3 regions of the Allobosea sp. TWI1241 genome follow, and region 3 is predicted to be linked to each of the others. Evidence: riboswitches for the same ligand, from Rfam matches in the RefSeq annotation. Region 3 holds a riboswitch; each other region holds the start of a gene.
What was found. A riboswitch is a leader RNA that binds a small molecule or an ion and turns the genes downstream of it on or off. The one in region 3 is predicted to bind cobalamin.
Positions count from the first base shown of each region.

Region 1 (2,257 bases), on a different contig from region 3:
GGTGAAGATCTGGTCGAGCGCGACCGGGTCGATGCGGGCGACGACGCCCGGCACCTGCAGCAGCGCCTTGACCTCGGAGGCGAAGTAGAGCGTCCCGCCCTGGCGCGTGTAGAACAGCGGGCGCACGCCCATGCGGTCGCGGGCGATCAGCATGCGCCGGCGACGCGCATCCCAGAGCGCGAAGGCGAAGTCGCCATTGAGCTGCGACAGGCAGGCGTCGCCCATCTCGTCGTAGAGATGCAGGATGACCTCGGTGTCGCTCGCCGTGCGGAAGCGCCGCCCCTTGGCCTTCAGCTGCTCGCGCAGCTCGACGTAATTGAAGATCTCGCCGTTGAAGGCGATGGTCAGCGCGCCGCTCTCGTCGGACATGGGCTGCTGGCCGTCGCCGAGCCCGACGATCGACAGGCGCACATGGCCGAGGCCGACGCCCTCGCCGGTGAAGACGCCGCGCTCGTCCGGGCCGCGATGGGCGATCGCCGCCGCCATCCGTTCGAGGAGCGCCGCCCCGTCACGGGCAGCGCCGACATAGCCGCCAAATCCACACATCTCAGGGTTTGCTTTCGAGCCCGCCAGACCTTGCGTCACCCTAGCCGAGCGGTGCAACCCATATGTTAACGGGCCCGGCCATCGTCGCCTGATGGTAAATGGACCACGCTGCGATTGCGCGAGCGGCGCCTGCCCGGCAGCGGCTCGCGAACCGTCCACAGCCTCCCGCCGCCGCGCAGCGAGCGATTGACAGGGAAGGGGATGGAGATACTAGATATAGGTGTCGATGGTCTCTCGAATCGCAAGATCGGGAGCTAAGAGGGAAGCCGGTGCGAAGCCGGCGCTGCCCCCGCAACTGTCAGCGGCGAGTGTCGAGCCACTATCATGTCACTGAGGCCGCGAGGCCTTGGGAAGACGGGGCCCGACGCGACGACCCGCGAGCCAGGAGACCTGCCAGCGACCTGAGTTTACGTCCTCGGGCGGGGTGTCCCGGTGGTGCGCTGGCAGGTCGCGGGCCTCGATGGGCCGACATGCGCCCTCTCCATGCCTCCGCTCGGCCTTTCCGACCCTCAATCTTGGGGTTGATTGCCGATGTCTCTTTCTCTCGACGCCGAGCGGCCCGCCGCTTCGCCGCCCGCCACCGCCCCGGTGCCGCTTGCCGCACAGGGTGTGCGCGAGCCCGGCTACCAGGTCATCCGCCGCAGCGGCGGGGTGACGCCCTTCGACCCGGCCAAGATCACGCTGGCGCTGACCAAGGCATTCCTCGCGGTCGAGGGGTCCAACGCTGCCGCCTCGCGGCGCATCCACGACGTCGTCGCCGAGCTGACCGAGCAGGTGGTCTCCGGCCTGACCCGCCGGGCCGCCGAGGGCCGCACCTTCCATATCGAGGACGTGCAGGACCAGGTCGAGCTGGCGCTGATGCGCGGCGGGCATCACAAGGTCGCCCGCGCCTATGTGCTCTATCGCGAGGAGCGGGCGCAGGAGCGCGCCAGGGCACAGGCCGAGGCGAAGCCGGCGGCGCAGGCCGCCCCGACGCTGCGCATGACGCTCGCGGACGGCACGCTGGTGCCGCTCGACGTCGCGCGCCTCGACAAGGTGGTGCGCGAGGCCTGCGCCGGGCTGGACGGGGTATCGGCCGAGCCGGTGCTGAGCGAGGCGCGCCGCAACCTCTATGACGGCATCTCGCTCGACGAACTGGCGCTGGCGCCGATCCTCGCGGCGCGGACGCTGATCGAAGCTGAGCCGAACTATGCGAAGGTCTCGGCGCGGCTGCTGCTCGACAAGCTGCGGCGCGAGGCGCTGAGCTTCGTGCACGGCCGGCCCGAGCAGGCGACGCAGGGCGAGATGGCCGGGCGCTATGGCGATTACTTCGCCGGCTATCTCAAGGTCGGTATCGCCAACGAGCTGATCGATCCCGAGCTCGGCCGCTTCGACCTCGCCCGCATCGCGGCGGCGCTGAAGCCGGAGCGCGATCTCCAGTTCGACTATCTCGGCTTCCAGACGCTCTACGACCGCTATTTCCTGCATGTCCGGGGCAATCGCTTCGAGCTGCCGCAGGCCTTCTTCATGCGCGTCGCCATGGGGCTGGCGCTGCGCGAGATCGACCGCGAGGCGCGGGCGATCGAATTCTACGATCTGCTGTCCTCCTTCGATTTCATGGCCTCGACGCCGACGCTGTTCAATTCCGGCACGCTGCGCCCGCAGCTTTCCTCCTGCTTCCTGACCACCGTCGCCGACGATCTCGACGGCATATTCAAGGCGGTGAAGGACA
Region 1 covers NZ_JBDJKW010000006.1:235,557-237,813, reverse strand. The annotation lists gene asnB (asparagine synthase (glutamine-hydrolyzing)) at 1-546, opposite strand, end outside; cobalamin riboswitch at 757-958, shown strand; gene ABE438_RS10640 (ribonucleoside-diphosphate reductase subunit alpha) at 1,078-2,257, shown strand, end outside.
Region 1: it holds a riboswitch for cobalamin, as region 3 does, so the genes downstream of both, ABE438_RS10640 (ribonucleoside-diphosphate reductase subunit alpha) here and ABE438_RS16230 (ABC transporter substrate-binding protein) in region 3, are expected to answer to the same signal.

Region 2 (2,257 bases), on a different contig from region 3:
TCTGCTGGCCCGCTCCGCCATCGCGGCGCCGCCGCTGCGCGAGATGGAGCGGCTGCGGGCGCTCGTCGCGGCGCTGCCCGGCGTCGCCCGGGCCGAGATCGCCTTTTCGGAACAGGGCACGCCGGCACTGCGGCACGCGCTCGATGCGCTCGTGACTGCGGGCGTCGCAGAGCTGACCATCCTGCCGTTGATGCCGCCGCAGGAGGCCGCCTTCCAGGCCTGGCTGACCCGCACGCTGGCGCGCTGGCGAGCCAAGGACTCCCGGCCCTGGCCGCGCATCCTGCTCTCGCGGCTGCTGCCCGACGACGCCACGGCGGGCGCCCTGCTGGCGGATGCGCTCGCCGCGCCCGGCCAGCCGCTGCCCGAGGCGGCGAAGACCGCGCCGGAAGGCTCGCTCGTGCCGGCGCATCGCAGCCGCGTGCTGGTCTGCATGGGCGGGCCCTGCCTCGCCGCGGGGGCTGAAGTGGTCTGGGGCCATCTGCGCAACGAGCAGGAGCGTCTGTCGCTGCGCACGGCTGGCGAGGGCTGCATGAGCGCCAAGACCAGTTGCCTCGGCCCCTGCAATCTCGCTCCGGTGCTCCAGCTCTGGCCGGAGGGCACCTATTACGGCGGCGTCGACGAGGCCGGGCTCGACCGTATCGTGGCGGAGCATGTGCTTGGCGGCACGCCGGTCGAAGAGCTCGCCTATGCGCCGGGCGGGCGCAAGCAGAGCCTGCGGCCGCGCTGACGCCGCGAGCCTTCGGGCGCTTGACGCCCTGATTTCGCCATATAGGTTACCGCTGTCGAGGTCTCCGGAGAGGATCCGGAGCTAAGAGGGAATCCGGTGAGGCGCCGCGCGGTGCCGAAGCCGGAGCTGCCCCCGCAACTGTAAGCGGTGAGCTGTCCGCCCCTGACGTCACTGGCGCTCGTGCCGGGAAGACGGACGGACAGCAGCGACCCGCGAGCCAGGAGACCTGCCCCGACGCCATGATGATGTCGCGCTGGCGGGGTGTCCGGCGGGTCGTGAGGGCGTACGGGCTGCGAAGCTGGCCCGTTTCTGTCTCCGAGCGCCCGCGAAAGCTCCGTCTGCAGCAGCGAGGGGCTGACGCGATGAGCAAGCGGTTTCCGCGCCGTTCAGGCCGGACGAGGCGCAGGCCTGCATCCCGTTGGGGATCGCAGCAAGTGTGCGTCTATAAATGAATTGCAATGATATAACATTTCATTCATGGGCTCGATCATGACCGCCCATGCCTCTTCCCTGGTGCCCGCGCGCACCATGACCGACCCAGACGGCCCGCTCGATCCGCTGGCGCTCTATGCCAGCGCGATCGACACCTCCGACTATATCGCGCGCGTCGTGCCGCCGATCCGCGCTCTGGTGCCGGCGATCGGCGACCTCGTCGACATCGGCGCCGGCGGCGGCCAACTCGGCGATGCCCTGGCGCCGGCGGGCGCGCGCTGGACCGCAATCGAGCCTTCGCCGACCATGCGGGCGCGGCTCGGGGCCTTGTCGCGCCCGCCTACTATGATCCCTCATGGCTGGGACGACCCGGCGGTCTCCTGCCCGCCGGGCGACACCGTGCTGGCCGCGACCATGCCGGGTTACCTGACCGATCCGGCGCGCTTCCTGGCGCGCTGCCGGCAATGGTCCCGGCGCCACATCGTCTGGCTGGTGCCGGCGCAGGCCGCGCCGCGCGGGCTGATCCTCGCCGCCTGCCTGCCGCGCGACTGGCATCGCGAGGACGAGACGCCCGGCATCGATCGCGTCCTGCCCGCGCTAGGCGAGGACCGGCCCGACCACCATGTCGCGGTCGACTGGACCTTCTCGCTGGTCCTGCCAGACCTGCCGCGCTTCGCCGCCTTCCAGGCCGACCGGCTGGGCTGGTCTGCCGACGATGCCCGCCGGCCCGCGCTTCTCGCCCATCTCTGCGCCCAGGCCGACCCGGTTCCCGGCGGCCTGCGCCTTTCCTGCCATCGCCGCTCGGCCATTCTCGTCTGGACCCTGTCATGATCCGTCTGCGCATTCGCCTGCTTCGCCCCTCTGCCCGCGCCGCACTGGCCTCGACCGCGCTCGCCGGCGGCCTCGTCGCCGCGCCGGCTCTGGCGCAGGAGATCAAGCTCGACGAACTCGTCGTCACCGCCACCGGCCGGCCCGAGCCGCGCAGCAGCATTCCCGGCACGGTCCAGGTCATCGACGCCCAGACGATCGAGCGTTCCGGCGCGAAGTCGCTGACCGACCTGCTGGCCGAGAACGCGGTCGGCTTCTTCAGCGAATGGA
Region 2 covers NZ_JBDJKW010000007.1:93,301-95,557, forward strand. The annotation lists gene ABE438_RS11175 ((2Fe-2S) ferredoxin domain-containing protein) at 1-727, shown strand, start outside; cobalamin riboswitch at 769-975, shown strand; gene ABE438_RS11180 (class I SAM-dependent methyltransferase) at 1,256-1,990, shown strand; gene ABE438_RS11185 (TonB-dependent receptor) at 1,987-2,257, shown strand, end outside.
Region 2: it holds a riboswitch for cobalamin, as region 3 does, so the genes downstream of both, ABE438_RS11180 (class I SAM-dependent methyltransferase) here and ABE438_RS16230 (ABC transporter substrate-binding protein) in region 3, are expected to answer to the same signal.

Region 3 (2,257 bases):
GGCGCTCTCGACCATGTCGAGCAGGCGCAGCGCCGCGAGATAGTCCGGGCGTATCGCCGATTCATCGAGCTCCCAGCGCCGGTAGCTGATCACCGCCTCGAGCTGGCGGAAGCCGGGATCGCAGCAGAGCTGGCCCATGCTGACCGGCCCGTTTGAGACCATGATCAGGTTGGGCGCGGTGAAGACCTCGAGCACCGCCGCCAGCGGCACCGGCACGCGCCCGTCCGCATCGAGCGTCCCGCCCTGCACCCTGGAAGCGGCATCGAACAGCCTGAAGCCGAGCCCGGCCAGGGTCCGGCCGAGCCCGCTCGTGGGAGAAATCGCGAAGGGATCCTCGTGGATGCCGCCGGCATTGGCCTGCAGCAGCGCGGTCTCGCCCTCCGGCAGCGCGATCTTGCCCGCGACCTGCGCCGCGCGCGCCTCGAAGGCGGCGATCAGCGCCGGCACCTTGTCCGTCCGCCCGAGCAGGTCGGCGACGAAGGCCAGTTCCTCGCGCCAGCCCGGCAGGTCGGCCGGTACGACCAGTGTCGGCGCGATCGCGGTGAGATCGGCGGCGCGCCCCGCGCTCGCCAGCCCGCCCGGATTGCGGCCGCCGGCGATGATCAGATCGGGCTCAGCCGCGCGGATCGCCGCGAGATCGACGCCGTCCGCCCCGGCCGGCAGCGCCACGGCCTTACGTGCCGCGGCCTGCCGGTTCCACAGCGGCGGGAAGCCGGTGCGGCGGTTGATGCGCGCGTCGGGAAAGCGGGGATCGGCGGCGACGACCGGCGCCTCCAGCGCGAAGGCGTAGCCGGCGATCCCGGCGTCGAGCACCACGATCCGCTGCGCCCCGGCCGCATCCGCCGGCCGGGCGGCGCCCGGCCCGGCCATGACCACCAGGGCGCCGGCAAGCACGCCTGTGAAGGCGCGGCGCGACGGTTCGACTGTCTTCGCGATGCCCATCGACATCGGTCCTTCCACGGCTCGACCGGACGCGTTTCGGGCGTCCGGTGCCGGGCTCGGGAGAACGGGAAACGGGCTCCGCCAGTCTCCGGGCACGGCAACATTCATCGAATGTCACCGTCACGGAGACGACCGCACCCTGGCACACCCCGTGCCGCGGGCTCAGGTGACAGGAACGGGCAGGTCTCCTGGCTTCCGGGTCAGCGCTTACCGTCTCCGCCTTCCCGGCGGCGCGAGAGGCGCCGCCAGTGGCTTCGTGGAGGGAAGCTCGCCGGTCACAGTTGCGGGGGCAGCCGCGGCGTCGAACCGCGTTCCCTTTTCATCCGCCTCGAGGCGGAACCTGTTCCGACGGCGACTGTAGCGTCAGCGCCGGCGGAAGGAAAGCGCGGCGACGAGGTGAAGAGCGGTCGCCGGGAGCCTCTCTGCCTCCCACGCCGGGATCATCGCGCCCATGGCCCGGCGCCGCGCTTCCGAGCCTTTTCCACACCGCCCAGCCGCGCCCATAACGCAAGGACAGGCCCCGACTCGACAGAGCGTTAAGGACTGGTAAAACAATCCCGCTTCGGGGGATTGGTCATGCGTATGCGTCTTGTTTTGGCGGTTCTCGCTGCATCAGTCTCACCAGCCATGGCGCAGTCCTTCGCGCAGACGGAAGCCCAGAAGCGCAAGCAGCATGTCCCCTATGTCCGGGCCGCGACGGACTGCGTGACCTCTGTGGTGCGCCGTGACGACGGTTTCGACGGCGCCGTCGCGTTCGACAGCTTCCAGCCGCTGATCGCCCGCGCCTTGTCCGTCTGCTCGCAATCGGTCGCGACGATGATCTCCACCCATGACGCGATCTACGGCTTCGGCGGCCAAGCCTTCTATGCCGGCCCGTATCTGAACGATCTGGAGCGGGCGGTCCGCAACCGCCTCGCCGGCCAGATCGCGGCGGCGCGCGCCAATGCCGACCGTCTCGCCGCCGAGCGCCAGGCGCGGCTCAACAAGGAAAGGGCCGAGCGGGACGCCGCCGCGGCCCAGGCGGAAGCCCGGCGCATCGAGGCGGAGACGCGCGAGAAGACCGCCCGCGCCGAGCGCGCCGAACTGCTCGAGAAGACGCGCGAGCTGATCCGGACGAAAACGCTCGGCTGCATCGGCAAGGAAGGCGCGACCATGCTGCTGACCGACGAGAAGGCCGAGGTGGTCGCCAAGGCGGCGATGATCTTCTGCCAGAACGACATCGACGCGCTGGTGAAGATCACCACCGAGATCGTCGAGACCGAGTCCGGTGCCCCCTTCGATCGCGCGCTGGTGCGCAGGCTCGCCGAGGACCGCG
Region 3 covers NZ_JBDJKW010000013.1:81,831-84,087, reverse strand. The annotation lists gene ABE438_RS16230 (ABC transporter substrate-binding protein) at 1-942, opposite strand, end outside; cobalamin riboswitch at 1,104-1,301, opposite strand; gene ABE438_RS16225 (hypothetical protein) at 1,570-2,257, shown strand, end outside.